Regions from separate parts of the Pseudoalteromonas ruthenica genome, predicted to be linked through region 1. Evidence: predicted binding sites of a transcription regulator. Region 1 holds the regulator's gene; each other region holds the start of a gene.

Region 1 (6,093 bases):
TTGTGCAAGATGCGGTTGGCGCTACGCCAGAAATTCCTGTCATAACATTGGCGCCTGAGTTGGAACAGATGTTGCATCAGTCGCTTCAGAACGCAGGAGATGAGGGTGCTGGCATTGAGCCAGGCTTGGCAGAGCGGCTACAGGCCTCTTTAAGCGAAGCCCACCAGAACCAAGAAATGTCGGGTGAACCTTCCATCTTATTGACCTCCGGGATGCTTCGTACAGTGTTATCACGTTTTGTGAAGCACACCATCCCAGGGCTGAAGGTGATGTCTTACCAAGAAGTGCCCGATGAGCGTCAAATTAAGATTGTTAGCTCCGTTGGACAGCAATAGATCGGAAAGCCGGTTGTGAGAGGGTAATATTATGAAAATCAAACGCTTTTTTGCTAAAGATATGCGTACAGCACTAAAAGAAGTAAAAGATGAGCTGGGTGTTGACGCGGTGATCATGTCGAACAAAAAGCTTGCAGATGGCGTTGAAATCGTTGCTGCTATTGACCATGAACGCCCAGCAGCCGCACCGAAAAGCGCTCCCCAGCAGCAAATGCAGCCGCGCGCCACTGAGCAGCGTATGGTACGCCCACAAACACGTACGCAACGTCCTGAGCCGCAAAGTCACAATGGTGTGGCTGATTCATTACAGGCGTTGTTAGAGCGTCAGAGCCCAAAACCAAAGAATGCTGCTCTCGCCGACATGTTTTCGCAATCAGGTATTGATATGAGCGCGCCTGAAGAGCCCGTTGAGCAGCCTCAGCGTCGCGCTGCGCCGGCCAATAACTACGCTCCGCAGCCAACGCTAGCAGAGCCAACGCAAGCCCGCGCTGCAGCGCAGTCCATGGGTGATGATTTGGACGGTGACGGTTTTGATGAGCTACACCGCCAGCCCAATGATTCTGTACAGCAAGAGGCCATGGACAGCGAAGAGATCAGTGCCATGCGCGATGAGATGAATGCCATTCGTCAGCTTCTTGAACATCAAGTATCCGGCTTATTACACCAGGACCGAGCGCGCCGCGATCCAACTCGTGCCTGCTTTATCGAGCGCTTGCAGGGCATGGGTATCGACACTGAAGTGGCTGAGCAGTTGGTGCGTTATGTACCAGACGACGTATCGCGCAAGCAGGCGTGGAGTGCAGCCCTTGATATGGTGCAAAAGCAGCTACACACCACCAATAATGAGATTTTACGTCATGGCGGCGTATATGCGTTGGTCGGCCCTACTGGCGTAGGCAAAACCACGACGGTTGCAAAACTGGCCGCATTAGGGGCGCAAAAATATGGGGCTGACAAGGTTGCGCTGATCACCACGGATACATATCGTATCGGTGCTTACGAGCAGCTAGCAACTTATGGACGCATCATTGGTTGCCCTGTGAAGCAAGTAAAAGATGCCAATGAATTGGCCGATGTGCTTTATCAATTACGCAATAAACGTCTAGTATTAATTGACACTGCGGGAATGAGCCAGCGCGATTTACGTTTAAGTGAGCAATTAAACACGCTCATGCGTAGTACGCGAGTCGATATTCGTAGCTATTTAGTGCTCAGTGCCACAGCACAACATGAAGTGCTTCAAGAAACCGTAAGGCACTTCCAAAAAGTTGACTTAAGTGGTTGTATTTTCACCAAACTTGATGAAAGTCTAAGTTTAGGCGAGATTATTAGTGTAGCGATTCAAAATCGCTTACCAATAGGGTATCTTACTAACGGTCAACGCGTTCCAGAAGATATTCGCGTTGCTAACTCAGAAAAAATGGTTAGAAAAGCTGAACAATTGTTTATCAAACGCCAAAAAACACAAAAATCAGCGGCACCAGCAGGGCGCCAAACAGTGGCGTCTCAGGCAGTAGGAATGTATGATTAACACAGTGCACGATCAAGCAAGTGGCCTTCGAAAAATGAATCAAAACAATAGCCAAGGCGTAAAAGTAATCGCCGTGACCGGTGGCAAAGGGGGCGTCGGTAAAACCAATGTCTCTTTGAATTTAGCTATTGCCATGGGTCAGCAAGGCAAACGAGTCTTAGTGTTAGATGCTGACCTAGGACTGGCAAACTGTGACGTTATGCTTGGTCTGCGTGTTGAAAAGAACCTTTCTCATGTTCTAAGCGGTGAGTGCGAACTGCGCGATATACTGGTAACTGGGCCTGCGGGCATTCGTATTGCTCCGGCAACATCGGGGTCACAGAGCATGGTTGAACTGAGTGCCGCAGAGCATGCAGGTTTAATCCGTGCGTTTAGCGAGCTCGATAACGACTTTGATGTCCTCATTGTCGACACCGCCGCCGGTATCTCCGATATGGTACTGAGCTTCTCGCGTGCTGCGCAAGATGTTGTGGTGGTGGTCTGCGATGAGCCAACCTCGATTACCGATGCCTACGCGTTGATCAAGGTGCTTAGTCGTGAACATGGCGTATACAAATTCAAAGTCGTTGCCAATATGGTGCGCAGCCAGCGTGAAGGGCAAGACTTATTTGCCAAACTCTCCAAAGTAACCGACCGATTTTTAGATGTGGCGCTCGAATTAGTGGCCACCGTGCCCTATGATGAAAACATGCGTAAATCAACGCGTCGCCAGAAAGCCGTCGTGGAGTTATTCCCTAACTCACCCGCTTCGGTATCGCTGAAAAGTCTCGCTGGCAAGGCACTAAAATGGCCAACCCCTAATCAACCATCGGGGCATTTGGAGTTCTTCATTGAAAAGCTGGTCAATAATTAACTGTTGTTCGGATTTATGAATAAAGTGGCTGGATATCAAGATCAATTACAATTAAACACTCTGGTCGAGCGCCATGCCGCGCTGGTCAAGCGTGTTGCATGTCATTTGCTGGCGCGACTGCCAGCGAGTGTGCAGCTCGATGATCTCATTCAGTCCGGCATGATTGGCCTCATAGAGGCATCAAAAACCTTTGACGCCAGTAAAGGCGCCAGCTTTGAGACGTTTGCTGGTATTCGTATTCGTGGTGCGATGCTTGATGAAGTACGACGGGGAGATTGGGCTCCACGATCGGTACATCGCAATAGCCGCGCTGTAGCTACCGCTGTACATGAATTGGAAACCTCCCTAGGTCGGGAACCAAAGGATGTTGAAGTAGCTGAAAAACTTGATATTTCGCTCGATGAATACCATCATATTTTAAACGATGTTAATTGCTCTAAAGTGCTCGGTATCGAAGACTTAGGTGTCGATGAAGATGTACTCACCCCGAGCAGTGAACAATCTCAAACGGGGCGGCCCTACACCAGCGTTCACAACGAACGCTTTAACCAAGCATTAGTAGCGGCAATTAATTCTCTCCCCGAGCGTGATGCATTGGTATTATCGTTGTACTATAACGATGAAATGAATTTAAAAGAAATTGGGCAAATACTGGACGTAAGTGAGTCCCGTGTGAGTCAGATACATGGTCAGGCAATGATTAAGCTCAAGGCGAAAGTCAATGACTGGGTCAATTAGTAGTAAGAATAAAGGTTCATACCTCACTGGAGGATACTTTGGATAAAAACATGAAAATTCTCGTGGTCGATGACTTTTCCACTATGAGAAGAATCATTAAAAACCTATTGCGTGATTTAGGCTTTACCAACGTGCAAGAAGCGGACGATGGTAGTACCGCGCTGCCCATGTTGCAAAACCAAGAGTTTGACTTTGTGGTTACCGATTGGAACATGCCAGGTATGCAGGGTATCGATTTGCTCCGTGCAATTCGCGCCGACGACAGCTTAAAGCACATTCCAGTACTGATGGTAACTGCAGAGGCGAAGAAGGAACAAATCATTGCCGCTGCCCAAGCTGGCGTGAACGGTTACATCGTTAAGCCCTTTACCGCAGCTACATTAAAAACCAAGCTGGATAAAGTATTTGAGCGCTTAGGTTAACCGAGAAGGAGAGGTTTATGTCAGCTCCCGCTGCACCTCACATTACCCTAGAGCAAGCCAAACAGCTTGTATCGTTTCTTGAGCAAGGTGAGCAGGAGAAAGCCGATCAGCTGATCCTCGATGCTGCCTCCAAGGAACAGTCCGAACTGTTTGCTGAGGTTGGCAAGTTGACGCGGCAACTTCACGAGTCGTTGAAGAATTTCCAACTCGATACGCGCTTGAACGACCTCACGCAAGAAGCCATTCCCGATGCTAAGCAGCGTCTTAATTACGTGATGGAAATGACCGAGCAGGCGGCAAATAAAACCATGGATGCCGTGGAAGCCAGTTTGCCTATCGCTGAGCAGCTATCCACTGAACTACATCAAATTAAACCCATTTGGGATAAATTGATGCGTCGCGATCTCGAATTAGGTGAGTTCAAGCAGTTGTGTCATCAGCTTGATAGCTTTATGAACCGCTCTCAAGGCAGCACAGTGGAGCTGCACGACCTTCTTAACAATGTGCTGATGGCGCAAGACTACCAAGATTTAACAGGGCAGGTAATTCGCCGCGTAATCGAGCTGGTGCGCGAGGTAGAAGACAGCCTTATTAATTTATTAACTGTGTTTGCGGGCAACGAAGGTGAAGAACCGGTGGTTGAACAACAAAAAGCAAAACCAGCTGTGAACGCAGAAGGTCCAGAAGGGCCAATTATAGACACAGAATCACGTGATGACGTGGTCTCAGGCCAAGATGAAGTAGACGACTTGTTGTCTAGTTTAGGCTTCTAAAGAGGAGAGCGGCTGCATGAGCTTTGAAGTAGATGAAGATATTTTACAGGACTTTTTAGTCGAAGCAGGTGAGATATTGGAGCAGCTCTCTGAGCAGTTAGTAGAGCTTGAAAATAACCCTGATGATAAAGACTTGCTCAACGCTATCTTCCGGGGCTTCCACACTGTTAAAGGGGGAGCTGGGTTTCTTGGCATGAATGAGCTGGTGGATGCCTGTCATGGTGCTGAGAATGTGTTTGATATTCTGCGCCAAGGTAAGCGCCAGGTTACTTCTGAACTGATGGATGTGATCCTGCAAGCGCTCGATACAATTAACGACATGTTTGCGCTTATTCAAGCACGAGAGCAGCCGCAACCTGCAGACCCTGAGTTACTTGCTGTATTGCATAAACTGAGCGAACCTGAAACCGAAGATGAGGCACCTATTGCTGTGCCTGAACCTGCCGCAACTCCGAGTGAACCTGTTGTTGAGCCCGAACCTGTGCCTGAAAATGACGTCGCATCAGGGGCCGATGATTTTGGTGATGATATTTTGTTCGATGCGCCAAGTGCTGACAGTGACGAAGGCGAAGCGATTGACGAAATCACCGAAGATGAATTCGAAAGCTTGCTCGATGAATTGCACGGTCAAGGCAAAGGCCCGTCTGTGGGTGAAGGGTCAGCGGATGCTGGGGCATCCGGTAATGATGAAGATATTACCGATGATGAGTTCGACTCGCTACTAGACGAATTACATGGAGCAGGCAGCTTTGGTGCCATTAGCGATAATGGTTCCGCGCCGAGCGCCGAAGAGCAGGGAGCTGCGCAGCAGAGTGCACCGACTACATCGGGCGAATCAGAGTCGGCCAGTGGTGATGATGAAGACATTACCGAAGATGAATTTGATGCGCTGCTTGATGAGCTGCACGGCAAAGGCAATGCGCCTAAAGCAAGCTCGGCAGAAGCTTCGCCAGCGCCGGTTGAAAAGCCTGCGGCGCCAGTAAGCCAAAGTAAAGCTAAAGACACACCGCCGGCAACGCCAGCGCCTAGTAAAGCGCCAGCGGCCGCAAAACCAGCGCCGAGTGCAGCGAAGGGGAGCACCCCGCCTAGTAGTGGTGATGCCAAAAAACCGGCACCTAAAGCCGCGCCACCGCCACAAGCAGAAACGACAGTGCGCGTCGATACCAAACGACTAGACCAGATCATGAATATGGTGGGTGAGCTGGTATTGGTACGTAATCGTCTTATTACCTTAGCGAATAATAACAACAGTGAAGCTATGGGTAAGGCTATCTCAAATCTTGACGTGGTCACCGCCGACCTACAAGGTGCGGTGATGGCAACTCGGATGCAGCCAATTAAGAAAGTATTTGGCCGCTTCCCTCGTGTGGTACGTGACCTTGCCCGTAGTTTACAAAAAGATATTTCCTTGGTCCTTGAAGGGGAAGAGACTGATTTAGAT
Region 2 (6,093 bases), 1.1 Mb from region 1:
GACTCAATACTCACTTTACCTTGCTCAAGCTTGGCGGAGTCTAAAATATCATTGAGTAAATGCAATAAAGAGCGTGCAGATTGCAATACGTTGGTGAGTTGCTGACGCTGCTGTTTATTCAATGGGCTATCTAGCAGCACTTCAGAGAAGCCAATGATGGAGTTCATGGGCGTGCGTATTTCATGACTCATGTTGGCTAAAAAGGCTTGCTTTGTCTCCGCCGCAGCTTCGGCTTTCTCTTTCGCTTTTACAAGCTCTTGCTCCATTTGTTGGCGCTCACTGATATCGACCAATACACCTGCAATGAAAAGCTCTTCTCCTTCGGTATGCTCAAATGTTCCCTTATCAATCACCCATTTACGGCTGCCATCGCGACACTGTATTTGGTATTCAAAAGAGTAGTGTTTTTTTCCTTGTGCAAGTGCGCTGTATATTTGCTCGCGCACATAGTTGCTATGCTGCGCAGAGATAAGCATGTCAAAATTAACACTGCCGTCGATAAACTGCTGGTCATCATAGCCGGTTAATTGTTTTACGATGGGGCTAATGTAGAGCATGCTCCAATGCTTATCTAAACGGCAGCGAAAAGCCACGCCGGGCATATTCGTTAACAAAGTGCGATAATGACGCTCTTGTTGGGCAAGCTGATTTTGCATCGCCTTTTGCGCGCTCAAGTCAGTAATAAAACCTACAAACATGCGCTTTTGTCCGGGAATAGCGACTTCACCAACCCCCAAACGAATGGGGATCAGCGCGCCATTTTTATGTTCGGCGTTGACCTCACGTCCGGAACCAATAATGTTTTTAATGCCGGTACTTTGGTAGGCACTTAAGTAATTATCATGTTGATTGGCGATTTCTTGTGGCATCAGCATTTTTACGTTTTCGCCAATCACTTCATCGCGATGATACCCGAGTATACGTTCGGCTCCGGCGTTGAAGCTCAGTACTTGGCCTTTCGCGCTAATGGTAATAATGCCATCGACGGCGGTATTGAGGACCGCTTCAAGGCGTGATTGAGTGATAAGTTGTTGCTGAAGGGCCAAGCGATAGCGCATCACACTGTGCAATAAAGCAATGAGACCACTGAGCAAGAGGCTTACAATAGCAATACTCAGAGCGAGATCGGTTACATGGCTATTATCGGTGAGCTCACTGTACACCGGGGATTGGGCCACAAATCGTGCCGCTTGCATCCCGGTATAATGCATGCCAGAGACTGCGCAGCCCATAACAATGGCGCTGAGAATACGATAACCGGTTTGCCCTAGAGTGCTGCGCCCTGTGGGTTGTAAATATAAATGAGCGGCCAGGCCGAGCCATGCGAGAATGACCGCCACTAATACAGAGACAACAAACCAAAGTGGGTCATAGCCTAGCATTGGCCCTAGGCGCATCGCGGCCATACCCGTGTAATGCATAACCCCTATGCCGGCGCCCAACAGCAGGGCACTGAGCGCAAGCTTGGCTCGAGATGGATCGCTCGTACTGAGTAAATGGAACCCTAAGGCAGTGGCTAAAAAGACAGGGATGAATGATACCACCGTCACTGTGAAATCATAGTCGACGCTGACGCATAGGCTAAATGCCAGCATTCCGATAAAGTGCATGCTCCACACGCCAGCGGCAAAAGCGGCGGCACTTGCTGGCAGTGCCATGCGATAAAATGGGGTGTGGCGTTGTTGTTGAGCAAATTCCCTTAATTGCAGCGCAAAGAAAGATGCAAAAATAGCAACAGTGACCGAAAGTAACACTAAGGCCCAATCATAGCTGCCATTGACCAGCAATTCGGGAGCAGGGTCGGTGATAAAAAATTGAGAAAGCATAAAGTACTTCGATACTCCAACAACGGATGCCAAGTGGCAATCACAGCCTAGCACAGTGAAAAACCACCTGTCGCGCACAAAAGTGAGAGCGCCCTGTATCTTACAATGACACTGACTGTTCTATCAGCGCAGCGACGGCTGAGTTTAGTTATTTATGAGTGCGCTGCAAGCTTACCCAAGAGCGTAATTACGGTATCATATTAGTAAGCGCTGCAAAGGATGTACTTAATATTAGCACATTGTTTGGCAAACCCTTTTAGTTCAAGTAATTACAACAAAGGTTTAATATGAGTAGGCAATATGATGTGCACTACAGCCGTCGACGAACGCTCGCTTTGGTGGTCAAAAATCAGCAAGTGAGTGTGAAAGCGCCTTATGGGGCATGTGGTGATTTCATTGCAGACTTCGTTGAGAGCAAACAGGCGTGGATAAACAAACAATTACATAAGCAATCTGATATTGAAGCGGCAAGGTATAACCCTTGGCTACATCGTCGCATTATGCTTTTCGGTCAATTACGTGCAATAGAGGTAAGCGAGAGCTCACTTAAGCAGACAGATAACCAATCGATAAACATCGTAATCAGTAAGCGAGTGAAGCATCGCCAGCGCTATTTTAATCAACAGCTATTGGCACTGATGCACGATGAATTATCTGATCACTTATCGGTCCGCATAATGCGGTGGCAAAAGGTGATGAATATCGCCGCTAACGGCATTAGTGTTAAAGTGTACAAGCGTCGTTGGGGCAGTTGCGATTCGCGCGGTGAGTTATGTTTTAATACCTTGTTGGCAGGAGCTCCGCATTGGGTTATTGACTATGTCATTGTTCACGAGCTGGCGCACCGTGTACATATGGATCACAGCCATCAATTTTGGGCACTGGTTAATGGCTACTACGAGCATACCGACCAAGCGCGATTATGGCTTAAAGAGAATGCACATCTGTTGGATTTTGTACGATAGGAAAGTGGTGGAGGGAGCTGGATTCGAACCAGCGAAGGCAATGCCGTCAGATTTACAGTCTGATCCCTTTGGCCGCTCGGGAACCCCTCCGATAGAATGATGTGTGTTGTTAAGTGGTGGAGGGAGCTGGATTCGAACCAGCGAAGGCAATGCCGTCAGATTTACAGTCTGATCCCTTTGGCCGCTCGGGAACCCCTCCTAAACAACGGCGGCGATAATAGCAAACTCAGAGTCCAAGTAAAGAAAAAAACTAAAGAAAGCTGAAAAAAGGCCGATAACTGCTTAGAAGTAATTCAGGTTGAATAAAGTTTATGCAAGTTAAGCCCGTCATTCGTAACGAACTACAAATGGACTCGCAATTATGTCGCAGTGTCCATGAGGCCCGTCGTGGAGACTTTGCTTGGCTGTTAGCATCATTATCAGCAGATGCACTCGATTTTGCCCAGTTTCACCTTCCCAAATCGGAACTAGAATCTCACCAAGTGGATGAGCAGCAGTTGCGATTACAGTTGGGCGCTGCGCCTGCAAAACCAACGGCATTACCGGATTACCACATAGATAGAGCTCAGCATGACAGGGCATTATTGGCGCAAAGCTCAATGACAACTCTGCGATTAAAAGAGTGTCTAACCCCCGAGCCTTTGGCAGTGCGAGACGACAAAACCTATGTTCCACTACCTATAATTGACAATTGCGATCCGAGCGTACAGGCAAAACATCATCGCCAATATGAGCCACTGAACGAGCCGCAAATGGATAGTGCAGCTTTTTACGATCAACTTGTGGATATGAATAAGTCCTCGTCTTTAGCACACGCGTAGTGGCCTGCGCATAATGGCGTTTGGCCAGTCAGAGCGCGCTAATCAGGGTGCAATAGCAGGTGCGAGCCAAGGGTTTCTTGTACTAATTAAGCGAATACCTAAAGCTGCCACCGGGCGGCGGCATCACATCAAGGCATACAGCATTTTTTGAATTTATTGCCACTTAAGCATGGGCAGGGATCGTTGCGTTTAAGCTTTACATCAGCGGCTTCAAACAACCGTCCGCTGTCGTATTTCCATTGGTGGTGGCGTTGAATGAACTGTGAGCGTTCATGAATACAGTGAAGGGTGTCAGCAATGATGTAAAAAGCCTTAAATTCAACATAGGCCAAAGCATCGCCAGGCTCATAATCCATTATGTGTAAGCGTACAAAATGCGCAGCTTGGGCAAATTCAGCCACTTCATCTCTGGGGTTTTGTTCTAGGGCTTTCTCTGAGCAGGTAAAACATAAGTAATCAATAGCTTGTTCACAAAATGCACTATAACGAGAGCGCATGAGGCTCTGGGCGTCGGGGGCATCAATAGCTCTACTTACAAACCGGCCGCAGCAATCAGCAAAAGGCTGCGGCAATCCACAATGGCACATCGCATTTTCTAACTACAAGGAATCACGCCAATATATTAGCAGACTTGTAACTGCGAGGGCACAGTTGTTTGTTCGCTGGCGTTATGCTCGGTAGTGAAACAGTAAAGCTGTGCTTTAGCTTGGTGGGTATTAAGTTGTAAGGCTTCGAGTTGTTGCTGTTTTAAAATGTCCGTCCAGGTGATCACCGCCGCAAAACGGCCATTTTGCAGCGCACAATTAAGCATGTACTCCATATCAACAACATGTTTAGCCCGAATTACCAGCAATTTATTCGTGTCGATAGAGCAAGCGTCCAATAGGTGACGGCTAGGCACATTGTCAGGGGCGACTAATAGCGTCCAGCCATTATTTTGATTGTAGCGATGAACGATTTTAAGCATCTCAAATGTTGCAGAGATCTCATCCTCAGTTTTTACGATATTGATCACATTAGGGTTATCTTGCTGATAGCTTTTAACATGACGAACACTTGCTGTATGTAACATAATTGCCTCGCTGTGGATTTTGTGAACCATATACAGTGTTTTATACAGTATGTGTATACAGTAGTTTATACAGTTATTCAGTGCAAGTTTTTTTTGTTTCTTTTTTAAACGTCTTGTTTGTTGCTTTAAACGCTTAGCGATACCGAAGAAGCTAAAGCCGTGTTTCGGTGCCAATATTGCTGTGTAAACATGCGGTCATTTGTCCGCATTTATGCTAGTATCCGCCGCTTCTATTTTACGTATCATTGTTTACTCCTATGTTCGAAAGACTGTTCAAAATAAAATCGCATGGAAGCTCCGTTAAGCGCGAGGTTATCGCAGGACTCACGACCTTTATCACCATGGTGTACATCGTGTTTGTCAACCCGGCAATGCTAGCAGAGGCGGGAATGGACCAAGGGGCAGCATTTGTCGCAACCTGTATTGCTGCTGCTATCGGTTGCTTCATTATGGGTTTTTGGGCGAATTATCCGTTGGCATTAGCGCCAGGCATGGGCTTAAATGCATTTTTTACCTACGGCGTAGTATTAGGTATGGGTTACACCTGGCAGGCGGCTTTAGCGGCGGTATTTATGTCGGGGTGTATCTTTTTAGCGTTGAGCCTATTTAAAGTCAGAGAGTGGATAATCAATGCCATTCCACTGGTACTTAAGCGCGCTATCGCCACGGGGATTGGCGCTTTTCTGGCGCTCATTGCACTGAAAAACGCGGGTATTGTTGTTGCCAGTCCAGCCACGCTCGTACAGATGGGTGATATTACCAGCAGTGGGCCTTTGCTCGCTATCCTGAGCTTTTTCGTAATAGCGGCGTTGTTGTATCGTGATATCAAAAGCGGCGTATTGATCAGTATTATGTTGGTTACAGGCATTGCGTTATCTCTGGGGCTGGTTGAATATCAAGGGGTGATCTCAGCGCCACCGTCCATCGCTCCTACCTTTATGCAATTAGACTTTGCCTCGGCGTTAGAGTTATCCATGCTCAGTGTCATTTTCGCATTCTTGTTTGTGGATTTGTTCGACACCTCAGGCACCTTGGTGGCGGTAACGCAAAAAGCGGGATTGGCCGATGAGCAAGGGCGCATGCCACGTTTGGGTCGAGCACTGAGTGCCGATAGTACAGCGACAATTGCAGGCTCTATGCTCGGCACCTCTACGACCACTTCCTACATCGAGTCGGTATCCGGTGTGTCAGTGGGTGGGCGTACAGGCTTAACAGCTGTGGTGGTGGCTGTTGCTTCCTACTGATGATGTTTTTTGCTCCTTTGGCAGCCATGGTTCCAGCTTATGCAACAGCGGGTGCGATTTTGTATGTCTCGGTGCTCATGCTGCAAAACCTTAAGCTGGTTGATTGGGATGATATGACAGATGCGATTCCAGTTGCCGTGGTGCTGTTGATGACGCCGTTAACTT
Region 3 (6,093 bases), 1.6 Mb from region 1:
CTCGAGCTGTTGTTGGTCCTCAAGCATCAGGCCTCGATGCCCCTTTCTGTCAGCATAGTCTTGCAGTAGGGCGGCGCCACGAGAGCCTAGCGCGCCATCCGCGTACACTTTCACACTGCGAATGGCCAACATGTCTTCATTATCATCGACTTTACCAGCTTTGAGCATGGTCTCGAGCTTAGCATCGGTGGCCCCGAGCATAGCGTAAATGCGCAGCGGAAGGTTGTTGTCTTTGGCGCGTTGTTTATACAGTTGCCACGTATCAAAATCGATGCCGGCATCATGGGCGCTGGTAATACCTAAGCTTAATAAATGTTGACCGGCTTTATCTAAGGCTGTGGCGAGAGCTTTCTCGCTGCGCTTGGGAATGTGTGCTGTGATCAACTGCTCTGCTTTATCTATAAACACGCCGCTCGGATTCCCTTGAGCAGTGCGTATTATCTCACCTCCGGCTGGACTTGTTACCTCACTATCAAGACCTGCTAACTCCATGGCTTTGGAGTTGACCCAAATAGCATGACCATCTACGCGACTTAATACCACGGGTCTGTCGCTTACGAACTTGTCTAAATCTGCGGCACTGGCGAAGGTTTTTCCAGGCCAAAGTTCCTGGTTCCAGCCACGACCTATAATCCATGGCTGTTCAGACTGTGCGGCGAACGCTTGAAGACGCTTTCCCACCTCTGCAACCGAGGTTGCACCGCGTAAATCAAGCTGCATTAGGTTTTGCCCTAAGCCAATGATATGACCGTGTGCATCGATAAGGCCAGGAAGTAGCACCTTACCTTGGCCGTCGATGCGCTTTGCATCAGGGTAGCTTTTACTAAGTTGTGCTTTGCCGCGATTGATCACTCGCCCATCTTTAATCACTAAGGTTGCAAAGGTCTCAAGCTCGCCTTTTTGAGTGGGTGTATAGCCTTTTATGTTATGAATAACCGTGGTTTGTGCCAATACTGTGCAAGGTATAGAGCACATCATTAATAGTGCAACGAGTTTGTTTTTCATCATTTTTATCCTCTGTTAGCAGCTTTGTGAATGTAGCAAATTTATACGCAAGGGAACAGCCGGGAAGGGGAGGATAATTAAGCAGCAACAAAAAGGGCCGCTAAAGCGGCCCTTATCATCAGCACTTGGCTGTTTAAACCTTAAAGCGGTCCACAGATTGGCGCAGCTCTTCAGCGAGCTTGGCCACTTCAGTACTTGATTCTGAAGTCTGGTCGGCCCCTTGAGCTGTCTGCTCAGCGATAGAAACAATTTGCTCCAAGCGCTCACTTATTTCTTGCGACACTTGCTGTTGCTCCATCGCTGCCGATGAGATTTGCTCGCTCACATCGTGTGCAGTGGCAACGGCGTGAGTGATTGAGTCTAGTGCAGTGGTCGCATGCTCACTTTGCTCAACACAGGACTCGGCTTGTTGACGGCCTTTCGACATCGCTTCTACAGCAGCTTGAGCTCCGGTTTGTAGTGATTCAATCATATTTTGAATCTCTTGCGTCGACTCTTGTGTCTTACTTGCCAACGAGCGTACTTCGTCAGCTACAACGGCAAAGCCTCGCCCTTGTTCGCCTGCTCGTGCGGCTTCGATTGCAGCATTCAATGCCAGGAGGTTAGTTTGCTCGGCAATGCCACGAATAACATCCAAGATACCGCCAATTGATGCGCTGTCTTGATGCAGCTGATTAATAACCTGTGAGGCGTTATCAACTTCAATAGCCAACTGTTCGATAGTTTCTTTGTTTTGGTTAGAGATCCCTTTAACACGGCTAGCTTCGCTGTCGGCATTCTTAATCTCGCTCAGTGCTTGTTGAGCACTGTCGTTCACTGCCTGAGAGGTACTACTCATTTCGGTTGTGGCAGTCGCGGCTTGCTCTACCTGAGCGCGCTGCGATTGAATTGCGTGGCTTGACTCAGAGGTGATGGTCGACGTCTGCTCTGATGCTGCAGCAAGTTGTGTTGAACGCGAGATGATGCCTTGAATCAAAGCTCGCAAGCTGTCAATTAGGGTATTACAACTGCGTGCCAGCTCACCAAATTCATCTTGTGCACTGTCGTCTAAGCGTTGCGTCATATCTCCCGAGGCAACAATATTAAGTACGCTGTTTACTTCACTCAATGGTTTAGTAATACGGCTTACGGTGAAGTAAGCAACAATCACTGCGATGATGGTGGCTATGATCATGCCCAACCAAGTCCACAGGTTAGCGGCACTGACATCGGCACGTACACCTTCTTGTTGCTTGAAGGCAAGGTTATTTACTTGCTTCACTAAGGTGGTCAGGTTTTTGATCGCCTGCTCAGTGGTTACTTCTGAGTTTTCAAGATTAACCGTGGTTTTATCTAAGGTATTAAGTAATTCCAACTTGTTTGCGGCAAGTGAACTTGAGCCTTTAACCGCATCGCTAATGGTACTCACATAGGTATTTAAATCACTGTACAGTGACGCATCTTTAGCGCTTACAGCTTCTTCAATCAGCCCCATTGAGCGTTCAAGCTCGTCCATATAAAACAGTTGGTCGTTCTTAATAATTTCCAGCGTTTGCTTATTCTTAACAGACAGAATGTCGTTGCCTGTGGTGGCAATTGCGGTGAGGTTGTTTTCCAATTGCGTAACTGCCTGGTAAGCGCGTGGTGAGTCTTCTTCTAGGCCGTCTAAGTCAGAAATATCAAGAACCACAGAAATGGCATCTTCTGCGTTTAGGTCGATATCGTCAAACTGGCTGCGCAGTGTATTGCGAAGCGCCAGCGCTTTCGCTTTATTGCTAAACAGCTGAGTGACTTGGCCCTCAAACTGGGTGTAAGTTTTTTCTACGGTTTGCGCGAGCTGTTTTAATTCTGGCTCATCAGCAACCACATCCATAAGGTTCGCCATGGACTTGTCAAAGCGCTTTTGCTCTTTATTGTAAGCTTGTTTTAGCTCAGCAAGGGACTTTTCATCCTCGCTATTGTAGGCGCCCAGTGCAGCTTTACTCATGAGCACAAATTCAACTTGTAGCTCAGAGCTTTTATCTAAAGCAGGTAAAGAAAGTTGGTTAACACTTTGCGTCGAGCTATCAATATTCGCAATGCGAACAAGAGAGTTGCCACCTATAACCAAAAGGAGGAGGGTGATAAAGATGAATCCACCCCAGATACGTTGACTCACAGTAAGCTTCATAGATGTTCCTAACTACATAAAATATCTTAACTTATCGGCAGGATTAAGGATAAATTAAGGTAACTATTGCTAAAATGTAACAACTTTTTGCGTTTTTATCAGCTTATTGCGATAAAAATTCGCATTGCTTTACAACTTTTTTCTTACTCTGCAAGTCCATCAGAGTCATGCTGCCACCCCAAACACATCCTGTGTCCAAAGCATGTACATTATCTCGCCCGGTTTTGCCTTCTAGTGCCGCCCAATGCCCAAATACAATGTCAAAATCATCATGCTGACGATGGCTGTGAGCAAACCAAGGTACAAGCTGATCATCACACCCTGGTTTACCTTTTTCTTTTAGGTTTAAAGCACCGCTGGGTTCCACAAAGCGCATGCGGGTGAAACTATTGATAGTATAGACAAACTTTTCCATTTCGCTGAGAGAATCGCACCATTTTACAGGTCTGTTTTCGTACATGTGCGCGAAATAATGGGCTGCGTCTTTTCCTTGATAACAGCGCTGCGCTTGTTGCGCTTGCTCAAGAGCTTGCGCAAGTGACCAATGTGGAGACAAACCAGCATGGCATACCAGAGTGTTTAGCGGTGCTAACCAAAGAGCTAAGGGTTGGTTACGTAAAAACGCGAGTAGGGAATCAAAATCATCGGCGGCAAATAAAGGGGCGAGTTTATCTTTTGGGTTGGGTTCTTTATTTAATGCTGCACAAGCCAGTAGGTGTAAATCGTGATTACCTAAGGTGACACTCACACTGCCTTGCAATTGCGCAAGTCGGCGCAGACATGACAGCGAGTCGGGACCGCGCGCAACGATATCACCCACACAATAGAGATGATCTTGGCTGGGGTTGAAATCAACACGCCGCAACAGTGCATCAAATTCATGATAACAGCCTTGCAGATCACCTATTGCGTATAGCGCCATGAGCTTAGTGTAAAATGTTGGGGCAGTTCAGGCGGAAAACATCAATGGGCGCCTGGAACTCATTGCCAAATTCGCTGCGCATCACGTAGTAGCCTTGCATGGTGCCTACGGGAGTTTCCAACACTGCGCCACTGGTATAACTGTAACTTTCACCCGGGCCGATGGTTGGCTGCTCGCCAACCACGCCTTCACCTTCTACCTCGACTTCTTTGCCATTGGCGTCGGTGATAAGCCAATAACGACTGACGAGCTTGGCGCTACTCAGGCTGTGATTCTTTATCGTGATGTTATAAGCAAATACGTATTTGTCTTGCTCTGGCTCCGATTGACCTTCAACGTAGAAGGTCTCGACATTCACTTTAATCGCTGAATCTGTACTACTGCTTGTTGTCATATAACCAATTCGCAATCTCAATAAATTGTTGTAAACTCAGGCTTTCTGCTCGCAAACTTGGATCGATACCTAGGCCTTTTAGCTGCGATTCATCCAATAAATTGCTCAAGCTATTTCGCAGTGTCTTACGGCGCTGATTAAACGCTTCTAAACACACGGTATTAAGTAACTTAGTATCTTTAGCGCTGCGTTGTGCTTTGTCTTTCGGCACTAAGCGCACCACGGCCGAATCCACCTTAGGTGCCGGTTTAAAGCAATTAGGCGGCACTTCAATAACAGGAATGGCATGGCAGTAATATTGTGTCATTACGCTCAAACGGCCAAAGGCTTTGCTACCTGGACCTGCGACCATACGATTAACCACCTCTTTTTGCAGCATAAAGTGCATATGCTCCACCTCATCAACAAAGTTGAATAGGTGGAATAGCAGTGGTGTTGAAACATTGTAAGGCAGATTACCAAATATTTTTAATTTGGCGTCGTTGCGTAGCAGCGAGGAAAAATCGAATTTCATCGCATCGCCTTGATGTACCGTTAGCTTCGGTGCCATAAAAGGGTGGTGAATCAGGCGCTCGGCTAAGTCTTTATCAAGCTCAACCACGTTAAGGTGATCGGTCAACTCGCACACCGGTTCGGTGATTGCGCCCAAACCTGGGCCAATCTCGACTAGGTTATCGCCCGGACGCGGGTCGATAGCGGTGACTATTTTGTCAATGACGGTTTCGTCATGAAGAAAGTTTTGCCCGAATCGCTTTCGAGCATAGTGGCCTAGGTGTAATTTATCTGTCATTGTCTCTTAGCTTTTTTGCTCGCCATTTTGATTGCTTCATTTAAAGCAACGCGAAAACTGCCAGCGTCTGCTTGGCCACTCGCAGCTAAGTCAAGGGCAGTGCCGTGATCGACTGAGGTGCGAATAAAAGGGAGGCCAAGGGTGATATTTACGGAATTTCCAAAACCCTTATATTTTAACACAGGCAACCCCTGATCGTGATACATCGCTAGTACTGCATCCGCCTCATTGAGGTATTTATCTTGGAAAAGGGTGTCTGCAGGAAGGGGGCCCACTAAGTTCATACCTTGTTGATTTAGCGCTTCCAAGGTCGGAGTGATCACTTCAATTTCTTCACGGCCAAGGTGCCCGCCTTCGCCAGCGTGTGGGTTTAAACCACAGACTAAAATGCGCGGTTTGGCAATTGCGAATTTAGTACGTAAATCGTGCTCAAGAATACCAATTACCTTTTTCAAGCGCTCTTCTGTAATGGCTTTGGCTACATAGGCCAGCGGGATGTGCGTGGTGACTAACGCAACTCGCAGTCCTTGTGTTGCTAACAGCATCACGACATCCGGGGTATTTGATTGTTGTGCAAAATATTCGGTGTGCCCGCTAAAAGAAATACCCGCTTTATTAATGATACCTTTGTGAACTGGGCCTGTGACGATGGCATCGAACGTGCCATCCATGTTTTTCTCACAGGCAATACGCAGAGTATCAAGCACATATTCGCCATTTTTCTCATCAAGTTCACCAGCCACCACAGGCGTTGCTAAATCGACTTGATGGATATACAACTCACCCGCTGCGCTGGGCTGGGCAGGAGCTTGCTCATCAAAAGGCGTTAACCG
Region 4 (6,093 bases), 1.4 Mb from region 1:
GGATTTTCCTTTACGAGTAAGAAAACCACGTGAGAAAAGCAATTCGATGATGCTTGCTCTGGTTGCCTCAGTGCCTAAGCCATCGGTATCGCGCAGCACTTTACGTAGTTGTGTGTCCTTGACGTAACGGCCAATGGATGTCATTGCGCTTAATAGAGTGGCATCACTAAAGTGTGCCGGGGGTGTGGTCTGCTTATTGTCAATACGTGCATCATCACACTGTAGCAATTGCCCTAAGGTCAATGGTGGTAAACATTGCTCATCTTGCTTCGCCTTTTTGCCCATGAGCTCTTTAAAACCCAGATCAATGTCTTCTCGGGCTTTTGTTGTAAACTTGCCTCCGGCTATGGTCACCTCGACATCACTTTGGTAATAGCGATATGCAGGCATAAATTGAATGAGGTATTGGCGACAGATCAGTTCATACACTTTGCGCTCATTATCATTCAACTGCGCTGCGGTGTGCTTGGCTGTAGGTACGATGGCATGGTGCGCTGCCACTTTGCTATCGTTAAAGCAACGGCTCTTTTTATTGCTATCTACAGCTGTGAGCTGCTGGGCGGTGAAAACGCCATTATTAAGCACTGCGTTAATAATATTGCTGGCGTCAGCAAAATGCTCCTTAGGCAAATAGCGGTTATCTGAGCGCGGGTAAGTAATTAATTTATGCTTCTCATACAAGCTTTGACAACAATCTAATACCGCCTTCGCGGAGAGAGAAAAGCGCTTCGCTGCATCTATTTGCAGTGCCGATAGGTTATAAGGCAGAGGAGCTTGCTCTTGCTTTTGCTCTTTGCTTAAGTCGGTCACACTTGCCGGTTGGCCGATAATCCGGCCGACTACATTTTCTGCAAGCTTACGCAGCAATACTCGGCCCTGTTCATCTTGATAGGCCCGACACGCTTCGCTTGGTTGCCACTTCAGCCAAAATGATTCGCCTTGTGCTGTAGTCACTTGCGCGTGCACTTCATAAAACGGCTTACTAACGAACTCGGCTATTTCTTTATCTCTGGCGACCACCAGACCCAGCACCGGGGTTTGTACCCTTCCCACTGAGAGTACCCCTCGATAACCGCTTTTTTGTCCCGCCAAGGTATAAGCTCGTGTTAGGTTCATGCCAAACAACCAGTCGGCGCGCGAGCGGGCGAGTGCTGAAACACTCAAAGGCACAAACCGGGTATTGGGCTGCAGCTGGTTCAGGGCTTTTTTCACTGCAGGCAAGTTCAAATCACTGATCAGTAAACGCTCAACCGCTTGCTTTTTATGTTGCGACAAAGATACCTGATTAATCACTTCATCAACCAGCAACTGCCCTTCTCTATCGGGGTCGCCGGCATGCACTAAGGTGTGAGCTTGTTTTATCAGCTTCTTAACTAAAGTGAGTTGTTTACGAGTTTTGCTTTTCGCTTTTAGCTGCCACTGCTTCGGAACAATAGGCAAGTGCGCTAATTGCCACTTTTTAAAAGCGGGGTCGTAGTCATCGGGCTCAGCCTGCTCAAGCAAGTGACCGATACACCAGGTGACACAATCGCCATTGCCGACCTCTATATAGCCTTCTTTTTTTTGCTGAGGTTTGGGCAAGGCTGCGGCTATGGCACGGCCAAGAGAGGGTTTTTCGGCAATATAAAGCTTCATGACAACAACTGGCTATTTATACAGTTATTACAGTGTAGAGTATAATAACGAGCTAGGAAAGAGTGCGCGCGGCTGTTTTGTTTCTTCTTGCCTGCAACCAAAACAGTATCGGTAAATAGCACAATATTAAAGTGACGCTGTTTATGATTGGTATTAGGGTTTTGTAAAGGTACGAGCTATTAAATGTTAGATCCCATAAATGGCGATCAGCGACACGCCAAAGCTGTAAAAAAGGCGCGGCAACGACAATAAGCTGACCAGCAATGCTTTGCCACATATGCACTTTGCCACGAATGCCCCAGTAGGCAATAATCGCCATCCAGGTAATATCGTTGCTTGCCCATATGACATAACGCCAGATCATGTCTTTATCCCAATCGAGCAAAAAATCGTGTATCAGTGTTCCGTAGAGAAAGAAAGCGGCGGTTAGAAGGACAAACCGCAAGGCCTTGTACTCACGAGTAAGGACATAGAAAACAATAGCGGGCAGCAAAAATACTGCCCAACTATTGTTTAGAAAGATTAACGTTTCCTCTAGCCAACTAGGCATAAGTACTTAGCCTAACGACTGTTCGGTGTCTTTGTTATCGTCTCCGCTTTTATCATCAGTGCCGCTACCATTTCCGGGTATACTGGCAAACTTATGCAAATCCAACATCCTGTGCTCCCTGTCTATTCAGCTTTAATTCAGTTGCTAAATTACCGTATTTTTGGCACAAAGCCAATAGTTACTGCACAACTTCAATGGGGTCAGATTCTTTGGCTTTACCCTGCATGATTGAAATCTCGACGCGGCGATTACGCTTACGATCTTCATCAGTTTCATTGGGCACTAATGGCCGCGTGTCTGCGCGCCCCACCACGACCATTCTACTTTTATCAAAGTCATCAACCTTTTGCATTTCACTGGCAACCGCGACTGCTCGCATCGCGCTCAGGTCCCAGTTGTTGGTATAGAGCTCATTAGAGACTTGGAAGTCATCGGTGTGCCCCGAGACAGTGATTTCCCCGGGTACATCTTTTAGTAATTCAGCAATATCTTGAATAATAGGCTTAAATTTTGGCTGTAAGAAAGCACTGCCAGAGGGAAAAGAGCCGTTTTCACGGATGCGAATAATTATTTGCTGCCCTAAAGATTCCAGTTCTATGGCGCCGTCAATAATTTGCTGTTCTAGCTGTTGTGCAATTTTCTTCACCAGCTCATTGGTGCGCTCTTGGTCTGCTGCGGCGATGGCTTGCTGTTGCGACTGCTCATCGGCGGTACTGGCAGACTCCCCACCGCGTTGGTCGCCACGCTGCTCTTTACGACCGCCTGCGGAGTCTTCTTCCCCAGCTTGGAACTCCAGCATTTGCTGTGTCATTTCAACAGTTTGCTGTTGAATTGTCTCAATGGGCGTGGGGTCTGGGCGCCCCGGTTTAAATTCCATAGCGATGACACTGGTTCCTTTAGGTATGTCTTTTACTTCCAGTTTATTTTGCACACCAAAAGCAAACTTCATGGAACCAGCAATTTGCTTAAACTTGAGCACATCCATCTCGGAGAACGCCAACAGCAATACGAAGAAACACATCAGTAGCGACATCAAGTCTGCGAACGTGCCCATCCAAGCCGGTAATCCGGGAGGGGGGCATTTGCAGGGTTTTTCATCCGACATACTTACTCCTCGGTATCAACTTGGCGCTTGGACTCTGCCAGATAGTTTTTCAGAATGCCTTCGATAACTTTGGGGTTTTGTCCGTCTTGAATACCTAAGATAGCGTCTAAGATCAGCCGTTGATTGAGCTCTTCTTCGTCTTTGCGCAGTTCTAACTTGGATTGGATAGGAATAGCTATCACATTGGCGAGAAACGCACCGTACAATGTGGTTAGTAGCGCCACCGCCATCGCGGGGCCAATCGCTTTGGGGTCATCCATGTTAGAGAGCATCGCCACCAACCCAATCAAGGTCCCGATCATACCCATTGCCGGGGCTATATCACCCAAGGCCTTAAATAGGCCAGCGCCTTGCTCATGGCGAGCGGTGGTTAACAAAATATCTTTTTGCAAAGTAGCACGAACTACATCGGCGTCATGGCCATCAACCAACATATCAATGCCTTTGCGCATAAACTTGTTGTTAATCTCTGCCTCTTCTAGCGCTAAAAAGCCCCCTTTACGAGCAGAGTCTGCCAGCTCTACAGCCTTCTCAATAAGCTCATCAGGTGATTCAATCTTAAACATGAAGGCCTTGCCGGCTACTTTCCCTATGGTGAAAAATTGCCCCATGGTGTAGTTAGCAAGCACAATAAAAAGAGAACCACCAAATACAATTAGCACCGAAGGAGTGTTATAGAACATGCCCACATCACCACCAAGCACCATAGACATGACAACGAAACCAATCGCGCCGAGAATACCTATTATGGTTGCTAAATCCACATGTCCTCCACCCACTTTTCTATTCAGCGCCTTCCCACTAAAGCCCTATATATGGCCAGGGAATATCAGACGTTATTATAATTACTCTTGAGATATCGGCAACTTGCTGAATTACTTGAATCATTTTTTTAAAATCGCGAAGCGACAATATTAAAACTAGCATGCCTACACAGCTTTGCCGTGAAAATCGCATCCATCTTTGACCTAGTCCACGATCCCCCCTAAAATTGGCGCTCTTATTAGGTGTAGTGAGTGACAAGGCCATGGCCCAAAAAAAACCAGAAAACCTAAGCTTTGAAGAAGCCATTAATGAATTAGGGCAAATTGTAACTGATATGGAGCAAGGAGAATTGTCTTTAGAGCAATCTTTAAAGCAATTTGAACGCGGTATTGGTCTGGCAAATGCATCGGCTCAAAAGCTTGATAACGCCCAGCAAAAAGTAAGCATGTTAATGAGCAACGACCTAAACGCTGAGCTCACCCCAATGGATGATCAAGAGTAGTCGCCCCTGTGAATTTAAAACATGCCTTAGCACAGGCACAACAGGATGTGCTACACACCCTACAGCGTTATTTTCAAACACAGCAACAAACACAGCCTCAATTATTGGCGGCAACGCAGTACTGTATTGAAAATGGTGGCAAGCGCTTGCGACCATTTTTAGTCTATGCTGTAGGTAATATGCTTGCAGCACATCAAGACGATCTTCACAAAGCCGCTGCAGCCATTGAGTGTATTCATAGTTACTCTCTGGTGCATGATGATTTACCGGCCATGGACGATGATGAATTACGGCGCGGTCGACCCACCTGCCATATCGCATTTGACGAGGCCCACGCTATTTTAGCTGGCGACACCTTGCAAACCATTGCCTTTGAGCTGCTCAGTAGCACTGACTTTGATATCGGCGCTAGCCAACAGTTAGCACTGATACAAAGTTTAAGCCAAGCTTCAGGGCTATTGGGTATGGTAGGCGGCCAAGCGCTCGATATCGCGGCCACCGATAAAGCGATTTCCTTAAGTGAACTTGAGCATATTCATCGTCTAAAAACCGGGGCATTGCTAAGCTGCGCCATTAAGCTGGGCTATTTGTGCTCCCCGAACGTAGAAAACAGCACACGTGCTGCATTAGACGATTACGGCCGTGCCATCGGCCTGGCTTTTCAAGTGCAAGATGATATTTTGGATGTTGAAGGAGATACCGCCACACTAGGAAAGCCGCAGGGCTCTGATGTGGCTGCAAATAAATCTACTTATCCTGCGCTTATGGGCCTTGATGGTGCCAAAGATAAGATGCAGCATTTGTATCAACAAGCTATTGATGCGGTGTGCCCGCTCCCATATGACACCCGTGTTCTCGAGCAACTCGCAGGCTATATCATCGCCAGAGATCATTAAAAATGACTACTGATGCGAAGGGCTGGTTTGATATACTTCAGCCATCGCAGTAAAGGATAAAACGACGCATGAATTTGGATAGTAGCAAGTATCCCTTATTACAACAGGTCAGCAAGCCTGAACAACTTCGCGAGCTACCGCAAGAGCGGTTAGGCGCGTTTAGCCACGAACTGCGGGACTACTTACTAAACTCCGTATCGCAAAGTAGCGGTCACTTTGCCTCTGGGCTCGGCACGGTTGAACTGACTGTTGCGCTGCACTATGTGTATAACACCCCGTTTGATCGCCTGATTTGGGATGTAGGCCACCAAGCCTATCCGCACAAACTGATCACCGGCCGCCGTGAACAAATGCACACTATTCGCCAAAAAGATGGATTACATCCGTTCCCTTATCGCGGAGAGAGTGAGTACGACACCTTTAGTGTCGGTCATTCGAGTACCTCCATCTCCGCCGCCCTAGGTATGGCTATTGCTGCGCAAAAAGAAGGCCAAGGCCGTAAAACCGTTGCCGTCATCGGCGATGGTGCTATCACTGCGGGCATGGCCTTTGAGGCGATGAACCACGCTGGCGATATTAATTCCGACATGTTAGTCATTTTAAATGACAACGAGATGTCTATTTCAGAAAATGTCGGCGC

What was found. The regulator FliA, encoded in region 1, starts transcription of late flagellar genes. The targets are predictions, from matches to a motif close to CTAAAGNTNNNNNNNNNNNNGCCGATA.
Region 2: the regulator FliA is predicted to act here: its motif matches at 3,042-3,068, upstream of PRUTH_RS07200 (VC2046/SO_2500 family protein).
Region 3: the regulator FliA is predicted to act here: its motif matches at 3,187-3,213, upstream of PRUTH_RS09660 (HAMP domain-containing methyl-accepting chemotaxis protein).
Region 4: the regulator FliA is predicted to act here: its motif matches at 4,148-4,174, upstream of pomA (flagellar motor protein PomA).

What each region holds. Positions count from the first base shown of each region.
Region 1 is NZ_CP023396.1:434,817-440,909, forward strand. It holds gene flhA (flagellar biosynthesis protein FlhA) at 1-335, shown strand, start outside; gene flhF (flagellar biosynthesis GTPase FlhF) at 367-1,866, shown strand; gene PRUTH_RS02045 (MinD/ParA family protein) at 1,859-2,719, shown strand; gene PRUTH_RS02050 (RNA polymerase sigma factor FliA) at 2,735-3,457, shown strand; gene cheY (chemotaxis response regulator CheY) at 3,496-3,879, shown strand; gene PRUTH_RS02060 (protein phosphatase CheZ) at 3,897-4,652, shown strand; gene PRUTH_RS02065 (chemotaxis protein CheA) at 4,669-6,093, shown strand, end outside.
Region 2 is NZ_CP023396.1:1,521,217-1,527,309, reverse strand. It holds gene PRUTH_RS07220 (MHYT domain-containing protein) at 1-1,826, opposite strand, end outside; gene PRUTH_RS07215 (M48 family metallopeptidase) at 2,114-2,791, shown strand; tRNA gene PRUTH_RS07210 (tRNA-Tyr) at 2,797-2,881, opposite strand; tRNA gene PRUTH_RS07205 (tRNA-Tyr) at 2,906-2,990, opposite strand; gene PRUTH_RS07200 (VC2046/SO_2500 family protein) at 3,103-3,612, shown strand; gene PRUTH_RS07195 (YchJ family metal-binding protein) at 3,741-4,109, opposite strand; gene PRUTH_RS07190 (SulA-like leucine-rich domain-containing protein) at 4,235-4,684, opposite strand; partial or broken gene PRUTH_RS07185 (NCS2 family permease) at 4,942-6,093, shown strand, end outside.
Region 3 is NZ_CP023396.1:2,062,849-2,068,941, reverse strand. It holds gene PRUTH_RS09665 (amidohydrolase) at 1-1,008, opposite strand, end outside; gene PRUTH_RS09660 (HAMP domain-containing methyl-accepting chemotaxis protein) at 1,139-3,154, opposite strand; gene PRUTH_RS09655 (symmetrical bis(5'-nucleosyl)-tetraphosphatase) at 3,258-4,076, opposite strand; gene apaG (Co2+/Mg2+ efflux facilitator ApaG/CorD) at 4,081-4,470, opposite strand; gene rsmA (16S rRNA (adenine(1518)-N(6)/adenine(1519)-N(6))-dimethyltransferase RsmA) at 4,454-5,260, opposite strand; gene pdxA (4-hydroxythreonine-4-phosphate dehydrogenase PdxA) at 5,257-6,093, opposite strand, start outside.
Region 4 is NZ_CP023396.1:1,850,766-1,856,858, forward strand. It holds gene PRUTH_RS08755 (DNA topoisomerase III) at 1-1,635, opposite strand, end outside; gene PRUTH_RS08760 (hypothetical protein) at 1,688-2,185, opposite strand; gene PRUTH_RS08765 (flagellar motor protein MotB) at 2,364-3,290, opposite strand; gene pomA (flagellar motor protein PomA) at 3,293-4,054, opposite strand; gene PRUTH_RS08775 (exodeoxyribonuclease VII small subunit) at 4,318-4,557, shown strand; gene ispA ((2E,6E)-farnesyl diphosphate synthase) at 4,566-5,453, shown strand; gene dxs (1-deoxy-D-xylulose-5-phosphate synthase) at 5,522-6,093, shown strand, end outside.